3 linked regions of the Sediminicoccus sp. KRV36 genome follow. The protein of the gene in region 3 interacts with the protein of the main gene of each other region in a pairwise test. Links are inferred from orthologs where the notes say so. Each region holds a gene or a part of one and is shown on either strand. Other genes may lie near its edges.

Region 1 (4,244 bases), 2.9 Mb from region 3 along the record:
GTGGCCACAGCCGAATAGACCAGCGTCGCCAGGATGGATTTCGCCTGGATCAGCAGCATGTCGGAGTTGCCATAGAGCAGGCCCGAGAAGGCCACCGCCGCCTCCGCATCATCCGGCTTGGCCAGCACGCCAGCGGCGAAGATGCCCGTCAGCAGGGCGCCGACGATGCCACCAACGCCATGCACGCCGAAGGCGTCGAGGCTGTCATCATAGCCCAGTGCCTTCTTCAGCGCCGTCGAGGCCCAGAAGCACACCACGCCAGCCACGCCGCCAATCACCAGCGCGGCACCCGGGAAGACGAAGCCGGAAGCCGGCGTGATCGCCACAAGGCCAGCCACCGCGCCCGAAATGGCGCCAAGTGCCGAGGGCTTGCCCTTGGTGGCCCATTCGGCGAACACCCAGGTCAGCGTGCCCATGGCGGCCGCCACCATCGTGACCAGCATGGCCATGCCCGCACGGCCATCAGCCGCCAGGGCAGAGCCGGCGTTGAAGCCAAACCAGCCCACCCACAGCAGCGAGGCGCCGATCATGGCCAAGCCCAGATTGTAGGGGGACATGTTGTCCGTCCCGTAACCAACACGCTTGCCAAGCACGAGGCTGGCCACGAGGCCCGCCACGCCGGCATTGATGTGCACCACGGTACCGCCGGCGAAATCCAGCGCGCCCCAGGCGAAGATGATGCCGGCCGGATGCCAGACGGCATGCGCGATCGGCGAATAGACCAGCAGCGACCACGGCACGATGAACAGGCAGACGGCGCTGAACTTCATGCGGTCCGCCACGGCACCAAAGATCAGCGCCGCGGTGATGATCGCGAAAGTCATCTGGAACATGAAGAAGACCGTCTCCGGGATGGTCGTCGCCACCGTCGGGTCGGGATCGCCGGTCATGCCGGCACCCAGGATGAAGGGCTCATTCCAGCCAATGCCGGAGAGCATGACCTTGGAGAAATCACCAAAGAACTGGCCGCCATTGCCGAAGGCGATGGAATAGCCCGCGACCATCCAGGTGACGGCGATCAGCGCCGCCACGAAGAAGGACTGCATCATCGTCGCCAACACGGTCTTCTTGCGGACCATGCCAGCGTAGAACAGGGCAACGCCCGGAATGGTCATCATCAGCACGAGGCAGGTGGAGACCAGCATCCAGGCCGTGTTGCCGGCATCGAGCTTCGGCGCATCGGCTGCCAGTGCCGGAGAGGCCGCGAGCGCCAGCAGCGGTGCGGCCACCAGGGGGGCGAGGACAGCGCCGCGCATCCAGGGTTTCATGGTCAGGCTTCTCCCAAGGGAATTGGCGGACGACAGCGCCGCATCTGGTTGCATGGAGCGGATCACAGGGCGGCCCCGTCGGTTTCACCGGTACGGATGCGCAGCGCGCGGTCCAGATCGAGGACAAAGATCTTGCCGTCGCCGATCTTGCCGGTCCGGGCCGAGGCGGCAATCGCCTCCACCACGGCATCCACCAGCTCGGAGGCAACCGCCACTTCGATCTTGAGCTTGGGCAGGAAGCTCACCTGGTATTCGGCGCCACGGTAGATCTCGGTCTGCCCCTTTTGCCGGCCGAACCCCTTCACCTCCGTCACCGTCAGCCCCTGCACGCCGAGGGGCGTGAGCGAATCGCGCACCTCATCGAGCTTGAAGGGCTTGATGATCGCCATCACGAGCTTCATCCGCCTGCCTTTCCTGAATATTGCGCCGGCTCAACTCCGACCGCTGGCTTTGCTATCCAAGACTCGTGCCAACGCGAAAACCCAGGCGTGGCCGGGGCTTGCCGATGGAATTGCCCGTTTTTCGGGCATCGTTGCAGGCGTGAAGACGAGTCTTTCGCCCCATCTCTTGCACAAGACGGGAATGGCCTAAGCTTGCAGGCATGAACCTGATCGCCGCTCCTAACCCGATATCCCACCCGACGCTGGAGGTTGCTGTTGCCATCATCGGCGCCGGCCCGGTCGGTGCCACGCTGGCCGCGGCCCTGGCCGCGCGGGGCGTGCCCGTCGCCGTGGTGGATGCCGCCCCGCTGCCGCCTATGGAACTCGCCGGCTTCGATGGCCGCGCCTATGCCATAGCACTCGCCTCCAAGCGCCTGCTGGAGCGCGCCGGCATCTGGGAGCGCCTGCCCAGCGCGCCCTGCCCCATCGAGGGCATCAAGGTGGCAGATGGCCGCGTGGGGGAGGCGCCCTCCTCGCTCGATCTCGATTTCGAAGCCGCCGAGGTGGCGGATGAGCCCTTTGGCTGGATGGTCGAGGCGCGGGCGCTGCGCGTGGCGCTGAACGCCCGGCTGCCGCATCTGGCGCATCTGCAGGCCTTCGCGCCGATGACAGCGAAGGTGACCCGCGATGCCGAGGGCGCCACCGTGACCCTGGCGGATGGGCGGGTGATCCGCGCGCGGCTGGTGGTCGGCGCCGAGGGGCGCGGCAGCCCGCTGCGGCAGCAGGCGGGGATCGGGACGGCCCGGCATGATTACGGACAGGTCGGCATGGTCGGCGCCTTTGCGCATGAAAAGCCGCACCACAACCGCGCGCTGGAGCTATTTCTCCCCGCCGGCCCCTTCGCGCAATTGCCGCTGGCGGACCTGGGCAGCTTCGGCACCAGCGCCTGGCCGCATGCCTCATCCTTTGTCTGGACCGAGCGGCGCAGTGTCGCGATGCGCATGCTGGCCCTGCCCGACGCGGATTTCGCCCGGGAGTTGCGCCGGCGGATCGGCGGGCATCTGGGCGAGATCGAGCCCATCGGCCGCCGCTGGCACTACCCGCTGACCGCCATGCACGCGACGCGCTACGTGGCTGGGCGCCTGGCTTTGGTGGGCGATGCGGCGCATGGCATGCACCCCATCGCCGGGCAGGGGCTGAATATCGGCTTCCGCGACGTGGCGGCCCTGACCGACCTGGTGGCCGAAGCGCATGCCGCCGGCGAGGATGTGGGAAGCACCGCGCTTTTGGCACGGTATCAGGCGCAGCGGCGGCCGGATGCGCTGATGATGATCGGTGCCACGCATGTGCTGGAAAAACTGTTCGGCAATGACATCGGGCCGATCCGCTGGGCGCGGCGGCTGGGGATCGCGGCGGTGGACCGGATCCCCGGGCTGAAGCGGGCCTTTGCAAGGCAGGCGATGGGGCTGCCGCTTCGCGGGTGAAGCGAGGGTGCCTTTGCGGCGCCCTCGCTCCCGGGTCAGAAGAATACCAAGTCACTGGCTTGCAGGCTCGGCGTGCCTTGCAGTGTGGCCAGCAGGAGTTGCGGTGCCTGAGCGGTGCTGTCCAGCCACCAGAGATCGCCATCCGCCTCGTATTGGAAGCTGGCGGTGGGGCGGCTGGAGACGCTGAAGCTGGTCACGCCGCCGGAGGTGCCGGCCAGGGAAACAGTGCTGCCGCCCGCGATGTTGAAGGCCGCCGCGTTGAACAACAGCGTGTCATCGGCCGAGGTAAAATCGGCGATCTGGTCCGGGCCTTCGGTCATGATGTTGAAGACGAAGGCATCGGCACCGCTGCCGCCCGTCATCCAATCCCGGCCGAAGCCACCGATGAGCCGATCATCCCCGCCGCCGGCCAGCAGCGTGTCATTACCATTCCCGCCACTCAGCGTATCCGCGCCATTGCCGCCCGTGATGCTGTCATTACCGAAGAAGCCGGAGAGCGCGCCGGTTCCGGTGATGACCTGGCCCTGAATGCCATCGCCATCGGGCGGGTAGAGCGGCGTGAAGTTGGCCAGCGTGAAGTTGGCGGCGTTGGTGTTTTGGAGTGTGTAGACGGTGGTGTAGCTGTTGCCGCCGCCGTCGCGGTCAATCTGGAAGAGGGTATCACTGCCCGCGGTGAGCAGGCGCATGAAGCCCGCACCGAAGGGGTTGGCGCTGCCATCCCAGCCTTGCAGCCCGGCCAGGAAGTTGTTGAGCAGGATCACGTCGCCGCCGCTGCCGGCAGCGAAATCGGTGACGGTCGCGAGGTTTGTGCCGCCAGCCCAAACGTCATGGATACCCATCACGTCGCTGCCGCTGCCCAGCGTGACCAGGGCATTGGCGTTCGTGTTCGTCCAAAAAGTGAGGCTATCCGCGCCATTCCCCGCATTGACGGTGACGCCGGCCCTGTAACCCAGATACAGCAGCGTATCATCGCCGGCACCACCGTCGATCGTCTGGCTCGTCGCTTGGTAGGATGCGTAGATCAGGTCGTTGCCGTCGCCACCCAGAACGGTGATGGTCCCGCGGCCCTGATACGCGTCAATGGTGTCATTGCCGTCGCCGCCATCGCCGAG
Region 2 (4,103 bases), 280 kb from region 3 along the record:
CGGGGTGGATCTTGTTCTTGATGCCATCCAGGCCCGCCATCAGCATCGCCGAGAAGGCGAGGTAGGGGTTGGCACCCGGATCGGGGAAGCGAACCTCGACGCGCTTGGCCTTCGGGTTCGTCGCATACGGGATGCGGCAGGAGGCGGAGCGGTTGCGGGCCGAATAGGCCAGCAGCACAGGGGCCTCGAAGCCCGGGATCAGCCGCTTGTAGCTGTTGGTCAGCGGGTTGGTGAAGGCGTTCAGTGCCTTGGCGTGCTTGATGATGCCGCCGATGTAGTAGAGCGCCATCTCGCTGAGGTCGGCATAGGCGTTGCCGGCGAACATCGGCTTGCCATCCTTCCAGATGGACTGGTGCACGTGCATGCCCGAGCCGTTGTCGCCGTAGATCGGCTTCGGCATGAAGGTGGCCGACTTGCCGTAGCTGTGCGCCACATTGTGGATCACATACTTGTAGATCTGCATGTGGTCGGCCTGCAGCACCAGCGTCCCGAACTTGGTGCCGAGCTCATGCTGCGACTGCGCCACCTCGTGGTGGTGCTTCTCGCCGACGACGCCCATCTCGATCATGGTCGAGAGCATTTCGGCGCGCAGGTCCACTTCGCTGTCCACGGGGTTCACCGGGAAGTAGCCGCCCTTGACGCCCGGGCGGTGGCCCATGTTGCCCTCGGGGAAGTCCTTCATCGAGGCGCCGGGGCCTTCGATGCTGTCCAGGCTGAAATGGCCGAAATTGCCGCCCGTGCCGAACTTCACATTGTCGAACACGAAGAACTCGGCTTCCGGGCCGAAGAAGGCGGTGTCGCCCAGGCCCGTGCTCTTCAGGTATTCTTCGGCCTTCTTGGCGGTCGAGCGCGGGTCGCGGTTGTAGCGCTGGCCGGTCGAGGGCTCATAGATGTCGCAAAACAGGATCAGCTGCGGCTTGGCCGAGAAGGGGTCCATGCAGGCCGACGCCGCGTCGGGCATCAGGATCATGTCGGACTCGTTGATCGCCTTCCAGCCGGCGATGGAGGAGCCATCGAACATGATGCCTTCCTCGAAGGTCTCTTCCTCGACGGTCGAGACGTGCTGGGCCGTGTGCTGCCACTTGCCGCGCGGGTCGGTGAAGCGGAAGTCCACATACTCCACGCTGTTCTCCTTGATCATTTCCATGACCTTGGAGACGCTCTCGGGGGAATTCATCGCCATGTCGTCTCTGTCCTGTTGCCTGCGTCCCTGTGGAAATTTCCCCGCGGGCGCGTCCCGCATGGGCGCCGCCTTGCTGGCCAGGGACGCCCCCAGGGCCGGCATGCGACGAAAATCTCGCCCCTCCCGAGCCCGGGAGAGGCAGCAACCTCAGACCGCGTCCTCGCCCCGCTCGCCGGTGCGGATACGGATCACCTCGGCAATGTCCGAGACGAAGATCTTGCCATCGCCGATGCGGCCGGTCCGGGCAGCGGCCTGGATGGCCTCGACAGCGCGTTCCAGCATGTCATCGGCGCAGATCACCTCGATCTTTACCTTGGGCAGAAAGTCCACGACATACTCGGCGCCGCGATACAGCTCCGTATGGCCTTTCTGCCGGCCGAAACCCTTGGCCTCAAGCACCGTCAGGCCTTGCAGGCCGATCTCGTGCAGGGCGTCCTTCACCTCATCGAGTTTGAAGGGCTTGATGATGGCCTCGATCTTTTTCATCGCATCCAACATGTCTGTGCCTGGGCGAATGACTGGCCCATGACGTTTCCCGATTGGCCCCGGTGGCGATGCTTGTCGCCAGCAGTAAGCCGACAGCCTTTTGCACGCGGCGGCCAGCGGGCGCAATCGTGTCAGGAGGTGGTTCCAGGCTGTTTGCCCGAGGGGCAAGCCCGAAAGACGGGCATGCTGCCCGGGATAAAGGCAGCTGGACGGCCCAATCCTTGCGTGGTCGGGGGGGGATCGCCATGCTAAGGCGCGTAACAATCCACTCGCGCCAAGGTATGCCGCCGATGAAGCCGATGAACGAACTGCTCTCCGCCACGGGCACGACGATCTTCACCGTCATGTCCGCATTGGCGGTCCAACATGGCGCCATCAACCTCGGCCAGGGCTTCCCGGATTACGATGGCCCGCCCGATGTGCTCCAGGCCGCGGCCGACGCGCTGATGGATGGCCGCAACCAATACCCGCCCATGACCGGCGTGCCCGAGCTGCGCCAGGCCGTCGCCACCGCCAACCAGCGCTTCTACGGCATCGAGGTGGACCCCAATGCCGAGGTCATCGTCACTTCCGGCGCCACCGAGGCGATCACGGCAAGCCTGATGGCCGTGCTCAATCCGGGCGATGAGGTCGTGCTGATCGAGCCGCTCTATGACACCTACGCCCCCACGGTGAAGCTGCTGGGTGCCATCCCGCGCATCGTCCGCCTCAACCCGCCCAAGTGGGAATTGCCGCGCGCCGAACTGGCCGCCGCTTTCGGCCCCAGGACCAAGGCCATCCTGTTCAACACGCCAATGAACCCGACGGGCAAGGTCTTCACCGCCGCCGAGCTCGCCTTCATCGCCGATCTCGTGACGCGGCACGACTGCTACGCCATCTGCGACGAGGTCTATGAGCATCTGACCTATGATGGCTGGAAGCATATCCCGCTGATGACGCTGCCGGGCATGCGGGAGCGGTGCCTGCGCATCGGCAGCGCGGGCAAGACCTTCAACCTGACCGGCTGGAAGGTCGGCTATGTCACCTGCGACCGCGCATTGGCGCCCAATGTGGCCAAGGCGCACCAGAACCTGACCTTCACCACGCCGCCCAACCTGCAACGCGCGGTGGCCGTGGGGCTCGCCAAGGATGATGCCTATTTCGCCTCGCTCGGTGCCGATCTCGCGGCACGCCGGGATATCCTCTCGGCTGGGCTCACCGAATTGGGCTTCAACGTCCTGCCGGCCATGGGCAGCTATTTCGTGACGGCCGATATCCGCTCGATTGGCTTCACGGGCGATGACGTGGCCTTTTGCCGCGCCCTGACGGAAGAGGCCAAGGTGACGGCGATTCCCGTCACGGCCTTCTATGCCGGCGAGAATCCGCCCAATCACTACGCCCGCTTCGCCTTCTGCAAGAATGAAAGCGTTCTGCGCGAGGCACTCTCCCGCATCGGCCGCTGGATGGCGGCGCGCGGGCAAGCCCGCCGGGTCGCCGGATAAGGCCATGAGCGCCACTGGCATCACGCCCGATGCGCTGGCGCTGGCGACGGGCAACCTGCTGCGCTGGATCGCGGCCGAACCGCGCGTCTATGCCCAGACCATGGAGGCTTGGCGCAGCTCCTGCCCGCGCCTCTCGGTGTGGGAGGATGCGCTGCTGGATGGTCTCGTCGAGATCGTGCCCGGCGCCGGCGTCATGTCGGATGCGCGCATCCATCTGACGGCGCGGGGAAGGGCTGTGCTGGCGGCGGGTTGACGCAGGCGGCAGAGCGGGCCTATCCAGCCCGCCGTGCGGCGGTCGTAGCTCAGTTGGCAGAGCGCCAGGTTGTGGTCTTGGATGTCGCGGGTTCGAGCCCCGTCGATCGCCCATCCGCACATTCAGTTCAGCCCTTGCCCGGGCCGAGCGGCGCCTTGCAACGCGCGCTGACGAGGCTTCCGCCCGCTTCTCGAAGCACCCCGGGCGAACCGCCGGGCGTGTTTCCGGCAGTGTGGAGGTGCCGCGTTGGCCGGGCCATGTGCGGCCTGCCTTCCACCCGGCTCTTGGCCGGACCGGCCCCAGTGCCAAGGCGGTGCGCGGATGCTCTCCGCCGTGTGGAAGCCTCCGGGCAGGTTGCGCTTGGCGGGCTGCGCGACCGGAACCACGGAACTCTGCGTGCTGTCCCCAGGCGGCTGAAAGCCTGCTACACCAGCGCAAAATACACCCCGGAGGAAATCATGTCCCTGCGCCGCGCGCTGACGGCGGGCCTGCTCGCCCTGGCCCCTGCTGTCCTGGCCGAGCCTGCCGCCGCCTTCCCCGAACGGCCCATCCGCCTGGTCGTTCCCTTTGCCGCCGGAGGTGCCACGGATGTCGGCGCCCGCGTGCTGGCGGAGGCGATGTCCGCGCATCTGTCGCAGCCCATCGTGGTCGAGAATCGGGTGGGCGGGGCCGGCATCGTGGCGTCTGAGGTGGTGGCGCG
Region 3 (5,532 bases):
CATCGGCATCCGAATGCCCGTCCAGGCCGAGCGCATGCGGCACGGTAATGCCGCAAAGGATGAGGGGCCGGCCGGGCACCAGGCGATGCACGTCGAAGCCCGTGCCGATGCGGGGCAGTAGGCGGGGCAGGAGGGTGGATTCCACGCGGAGCAGATCCTCAGGGAAGGTGATTTTCACGTTGCTTTCATGGCCGGGCACCAGGGCCACAGCCTCGCCGAGCCATTCCAGCAGCTGGGCGTCATCCGTCGCCTCGGCCCCGGCCTTGTCATGGGCGGCGCGCAATGTTTCGAAGCGGAAGGCCTGCGGCGTTTGGGCGCGAAACAATCCGGCACGGGGCACCGTCTCGCCGATCAGCCCGCCCGCGCCGCGCTTCAGCGTGTCCGAGACGGGCTGGGCCGGGATCGCGCCGGCCTGTTGTTCCAGCGCGGCCAGAAGGGCAGGGATGGTGCCTGGCGGAATCACCGGGCGGGCCGCGTCATGCACCAGGACGATGCTCGGGTTGAGGGCCGCCAGGGCCGCCAGGCCGGCCTTCACGCTGGCCTGGCGCGTGGCCCCGCCGGTCACGGGCGGCAGATGCGGCAGACCCTCCAGCATGGCGGCGACCCGGGCTTCCTCGCCCGCCGCGCAGACCGGCTGGAGCTGCTGGACATGGCCGCCGGCCAGCAGCGCCTCGGCCGCCAGCCGCAGGACCGGGCGGCCGAGCAGCAGGGCATATTGCTTGGGTTCGGGGGCGCCGAAGCGCTCGCCGCGCCCGGCGGCCATCAAAAGTGCGACGATCATGATGCCTCCCGAATAGGCCAGATCGTCACGCCAGGGAATTCGGGGGGCGGAAATCTCGCCGGATGGCACGGCCGGCGTGGACGTGGCGCTTGGTTTTGCGTATGGCTGCACAAATGATGAGCAACCGCCTTCGGCCCATCGTGCTCTCGCCCGATGTGACCATCGAAACGCCCGTGATCCTCGCACCCATGTCCGGGGTGACGGATCTGCCCTTCCGCCGCTTGGCGCGCGCGGAAGGCACGGGGCTTGTGGTGAGCGAGATGATCGCCTCCGCCGCCATGATCCGCGAAAACCGCCAAAGCCTGAAGATGTGCGACACTTCGGACGAGCTGGGCGGCCCCTCCTCGGTGCAGCTCGCCGGCTGCGATCCGGCCGTGATGGCCGATGCCGCCCGCCTCGTGGTGGATAAGGGCGCCGCCATCGTGGACATCAATTTCGGCTGCCCGGTGAAGAAGGTCGCGGTGGGGCAGAGTGCCGGCTCCGCCCTGATGCGCGATGAATTGCGCGCGGCCGCCATTCTGGAGGCGGTGGTGAAGGCCGTCTCCGTCCCCGTCACGCTGAAGATGCGCATGGGCTGGGACCATCAGAGCCTGAACGCGCCCAAGCTCGCCCGCATCGCCGAGGCATGCGGCATCCGCCTGGTGACCATCCATGGCCGCACGCGCCAGCAGCTTTATACCGGCGTCGCGGACTGGGATTTCATCGCCTCGGTCAAGGCGGCGGTTTCCATTCCCGTCATCGCCAATGGCGATATCGTGACGGTGGACAACGCGCTGGATGCGCTGACCCGGGCCGGCGCGGATGGCGTGATGATCGGGCGTGGCTGCTATGGCCGGCCGTGGTTCCCGCGCCAGGTGGCGGCCTTCCTGCGGGATGGCACGCGCCTGCCCGACCCGAGCCTGGAGCAGCAGCTGGCCATACTGCTGCAACATTACCGCGCCATCCTGGAGCATCATGGCGAGGGGATCGGCGTGCGCATGGCGCGCAAGCATGTCGCCTGGTATTCGCGCGGCTTGCCGGGCAGCGCGGAATTCCGCGCCCAGGTGAATCGCGTCGAGATGGGGCAGGCGGCGGAATCGCTGATCCAGGGCTTCTACGGCCCGCTGATCGAAGGCGGGGCGGAACCGCCGGCCTGGCAGGAAGCCGCATGAGCGGCGTGATCAGCCGTGTGGCGGCCCTGGCCCGCCGCCCGCGCCCGCTGGCGCTGCCCGATACGGCGGGCATCCTCTCGGCCCTGCCCATGCCCGCCATTGTCCTCGATGGCGAGGATCGCTTCCGCTTCGCCAACCCGGCGGCCGAGCTGTTCTTCCAGCAATCGCTGCAAAGCCTGCTGGGCATGCAGCTTGCGGAGCTGCTGCCGCCGGATCATCGCCTTTTTGCCTTGCTGCACCAGGTTCGCCTGCAGGACAGCCCGGTTGCGGATCATGACCTGATCCTGGAGAGCCCGCGGCTGCGCCGGCATGGCGTCTCCGTCTATGGCGCCCCGATGCCGGACCTTCCGGAAGGCGTGGTGCTGACGCTGCAGGATGGCTCGACGGCGGCCATGCTGGACCGGCAGTTGCATTTCCTGGGTGCCGCGCGCGGCGCCACCGCCATGGCCGCGATGCTGGCGCATGAGGTGAAGAACCCGCTCTCCGGCATCCGTGGCGCGGCGCAATTGCTGGAACAGGGCGCCTCCGAGGGGGACCGCGAACTCTGCTTGCTCATCCAGGAGGAGAGCGACCGCATCCGCAACCTGGTGGACCGGATGGAGATGTTCTCCGACCGGCCGATCGAGCGGCAGGCGGTGAATATCCATTCCGTGCTGGATCATGTGCGCCGCGTGGCGCAATCGGGCTTCGCCTGCCATCTGCGCATGGTGGAGGAATATGACCCCTCGCTTCCTGCCGTCTGGGGGGACCGGGACCAGCTGATCCAGATTTTGCTTAACCTCGTGAAGAACGCCTCCGAAGCGCTGAGCGATGGCGGCGCCACGGGTGGGGCGGGCGAAATCCACCTCGCCACGGCCTATCACCATGGCGTGCGCATCGCCGTCCCCGGCAGCACCGAGCGCGTGCATCTGCCGCTGCAGGTCATCGTGCGCGACAATGGCCCCGGCATCCCCGAGCCGCTGCGCTCCACCCTGTTCGAGCCCTTCGTGACCACCAAGCGAGGCGGGCAGGGGCTGGGCCTGGCCCTCGTGGCCAAGCTCGTCGCCAATCATGGCGGCCTGATCGAATGCGACAGCCGCCCCGGCCGCACCAGCTTCCGCCTGTCCCTGCCGGCCGAGCCCCCCAATCATGCACGGGGCGAGCCGGCCCATGAGAGTGACGAATGACAGAATCCCGCACCATCCTGATCGCCGATGATGACCGCGCGATCCGTACCGTCCTCTCCCAGGCCCTGACGCGCGCCGGGTATAATGTGCGTGCGACCTCCTCGGCCTCCACGCTGTGGCGTTGGGTGGAGGATGGCGAGGGCGATCTGGTGGTGACCGATGTGGTCATGCCCGATGAGAACGGGCTGGACCTTCTGCCGCGTATCAAGCGGATCCGGCCGGATCTGCGCGTCGTGGTCATGTCGGCACAATCCACCTTCACCACGGCGGTGAAGGCGGCCCAGCGCGGCGCCTTCGAATATCTGCCCAAGCCCTTCGATCTGAAGGAATTGCTGAATGTGGTGGAGCGCGCCTTGGCGCAGCCCGCCACCGCCGTGCCCCCCGATGAGGAGGCCGAACCCGGCGAGCGCCTGCCGCTGGTGGGCCGCAGCACCGCGATGCAGGACATCTACCGGACGGTCGCGCGCCTCACCACGGCGGACCTTACCGTCATGGTCACGGGCGAGAGTGGCACCGGCAAGGAGCTGATCGCCCGCGCGCTGCATGATTATGGCAAGCGCCGGCAGGGGCCCTTCGTGGCCATCAACATGGCGGCGATCCCGCGCGAATTGATCGAGAGCGAGCTGTTCGGCCATGAGCGGGGCGCCTTCACCGGCGCCTTGACGCGCGGCATTGGCCGCTTCGAGCAGGCGGCGGGCGGCACGCTGTTCCTCGACGAAATCGGCGACATGCCGGCCGAGGCGCAAACCCGCCTGCTGCGCGTGTTGCAGGAGGGCGAGTTCACGACCGTGGGCGGCCGCCAGCCGGTCAAGGCGAATGTGCGCATCGTCGCTGCCACACACCGGGATTTGCGCGCCTCCATCCGCGCCGGCCTGTTCCGCGAGGATTTGTTCTACCGCCTGAATGTGGTGCCGATCCGCCTGCCGCCGCTGCGGGAGCGCACGGAGGATATCCCCCTGCTGGCGCGGCATTTCCTGGAGCGCGCGCGGGCCTCGGGCCTGCCCTTGAAGTCGCTCAGCAATGAAGCGCTGGAGCGGCTGAAGCGGCACGCCTGGCCGGGCAATGCGCGCGAATTGGAGAACCTGATGCGGCGCCTCGCCGCACTTTACCCGCAGGAAACCATCGGCGAGGAAGCGGTCGCCGCCGAACTCGCCGAGGCCGAGGCGCCGAGCGACGGCGCGCCGCGTTCGAGCGAGACGCTGGAACAGGCGGTGGAGCGCCACCTGAAGCTGTTCATGGCCGCCCATAAGGACGGCATGCCGATCCGGGACCTGCATGACCGCGTGATTTCGGAAGTGGAGCGGCCCCTGCTGCGCCTCGCACTCAGCGCCACACGCGGCAACCAGATCAAGGCGGCGGCGCTGCTGGGGCTGAACCGCAACACGCTGCGCAAGAAGCTGCGGGACCTGGAGTTGCCGGTCGTGCGCGGTCTGTCGTGACACGGGTTGGCATGACGCGACCTGGCATGAGCAAGCCCTGAGCATGTCCAAGCCAGCCCGGGTGCCGCTGCTGCGGCGCCTTGCCGATATGCTGCTCGGCCGGGGGGTGACATTGGGGCTCGCCGTGGGCGCGCTGGTGATGGGCATCCTCACCTTCGTCGTGCTTTCGGATGGCAGCCCGCTGGGGCCGACGCGTCCGGGCCAGGTGGTCGGCATCGTGCTGGTCAATCTGGCCATCATCCTGCTGCTGCTGGCCTCGCTGGCCGGGCAATTGGTGCGGGTCTGGGCAGAGCGGCGGCGTGGTTCGGCGGGCTCTCGGCTGCACACGCGGCTTGTGCTGCTGTTCTCCGTGGTCGCGATCGTGCCGGCCATGCTGCTGGCGGGGTTTTCCGCCATCTTCTTCAACCTGGGCATCCAGGCCTGGTTCAGTGACCGGGTGCGCACGGCGCTCGAAGCCTCGCTGGTGGCGAGCCGGGCCTATTTCGAGGAACACCAGAACAATATCCGCGCCGATGCGCTGGTCATGGCCAATGATCTGAACCGCGCCGTGGTGCTGCTGCCGGACCAGAGCCTCGCCTTCGCCCGCGTGCTGGCCACCCAGGCCAGCGCGCGCGGCCTGACCGAGGCCGTGGTGTTCGAGCCGCTGCTGGGCCGCATCGTGGCGCATGCGGGGGTGAGTTCCGCCTTCATGCTCTCCCCGCCGCCCGATTGGGCCATTGAAATCGCCACTGGTGGCGAGGTGGCCGTGGTGGCGGTGGAGGAGGAGAATCGCGTTCGCGCCATCATCGCGCTGTCCCAGGCCTCCGGTTTGCAGTTGATGATCGGGCGGCCGGTGGATTCCTCGGTGCTGGAGCATATGCAGCGCACCGAACAGGCGGTGACGGCCTATCAATCCATCGACCGCAACCGCGAGGGGTTGCAGATCACCTTCGTGATGATCTTCGCCATCGGCTCGCTGCTGGTGTTGCTGGCGGCGGTGCTGGTGGGGCTGGTGC

Evidence for each region. Proteins that work in one complex are often made in the same cells at the same time.
Region 1: the proteins of LHU95_RS14395 (region 3) and LHU95_RS00720 interact in binary tests that used the Escherichia coli proteins (3 or more experiments, as listed by UniProt). The link is inferred for Sediminicoccus sp. KRV36 from one-to-one orthologs.
Region 2: the proteins of LHU95_RS14395 (region 3) and LHU95_RS15845 interact in binary tests that used the Escherichia coli proteins (3 or more experiments, as listed by UniProt). The link is inferred for Sediminicoccus sp. KRV36 from one-to-one orthologs.

What each region holds. Positions count from the first base shown.
Region 1 is NZ_CP085081.1:160,594-164,837, reverse strand. Bases 1-2,979 are described here. They hold LHU95_RS00720 (P-II family nitrogen regulator), read right to left. Parts: upstream 1,670-2,979; coding sequence 1,331-1,669; downstream 1-1,330. Other genes in these bases: LHU95_RS00710 (UbiH/UbiF/VisC/COQ6 family ubiquinone biosynthesis hydroxylase), read left to right, coding at 1,870-2,979; LHU95_RS00715 (hypothetical protein), read left to right, coding at 1,647-1,859; LHU95_RS00725 (ammonium transporter), read right to left, coding at 1-1,256. Outside these bases: more of LHU95_RS00710, read left to right, coding at 2,980-3,132; LHU95_RS00705 (VCBS domain-containing protein), read right to left, coding at 3,168-4,244. UniProt on the Escherichia coli protein: Involved in the regulation of nitrogen metabolism. Regulates the activity of its targets by protein-protein interaction in response to the nitrogen status of the cell.
Region 2 is NZ_CP085081.1:3,342,020-3,346,122, reverse strand. The notes cover bases 1-2,838. They hold LHU95_RS15845 (P-II family nitrogen regulator), read right to left. Parts: upstream 1,670-2,838; coding sequence 1,331-1,669; downstream 1-1,330. Other genes in these bases: LHU95_RS15840 (aminotransferase), read left to right, coding at 1,960-2,838; glnA (type I glutamate--ammonia ligase), read right to left, coding at 1-1,183. Outside these bases: more of LHU95_RS15840, read left to right, coding at 2,839-3,150; LHU95_RS15835 (hypothetical protein), read left to right, coding at 3,155-3,403; LHU95_RS15825 (tripartite tricarboxylate transporter substrate-binding protein), read left to right, coding at 3,862-4,103. UniProt on the Escherichia coli protein: P-II indirectly controls the transcription of the glutamine synthetase gene (glnA). P-II prevents NR-II-catalyzed conversion of NR-I to NR-I-phosphate, the transcriptional activator of GlnA. When P-II is uridylylated to P-II-UMP, these events are reversed.
Region 3 is NZ_CP085081.1:3,060,435-3,065,966, reverse strand. What follows is about bases 1,014-4,013. They hold LHU95_RS14395 (ATP-binding protein), read left to right. Parts: upstream 1,014-1,928; coding sequence 1,929-3,098; downstream 3,099-4,013. Other genes in these bases: ntrC (nitrogen regulation protein NR(I)), read left to right, coding at 3,095-4,013; dusB (tRNA dihydrouridine synthase DusB), read left to right, coding at 1,014-1,932. Also shown: ispD (2-C-methyl-D-erythritol 4-phosphate cytidylyltransferase), read right to left, coding at 1-784; more of dusB, read left to right, coding at 895-1,013; more of ntrC, read left to right, coding at 4,014-4,537; LHU95_RS14385 (PAS domain-containing sensor histidine kinase), read left to right, coding at 4,581-5,532.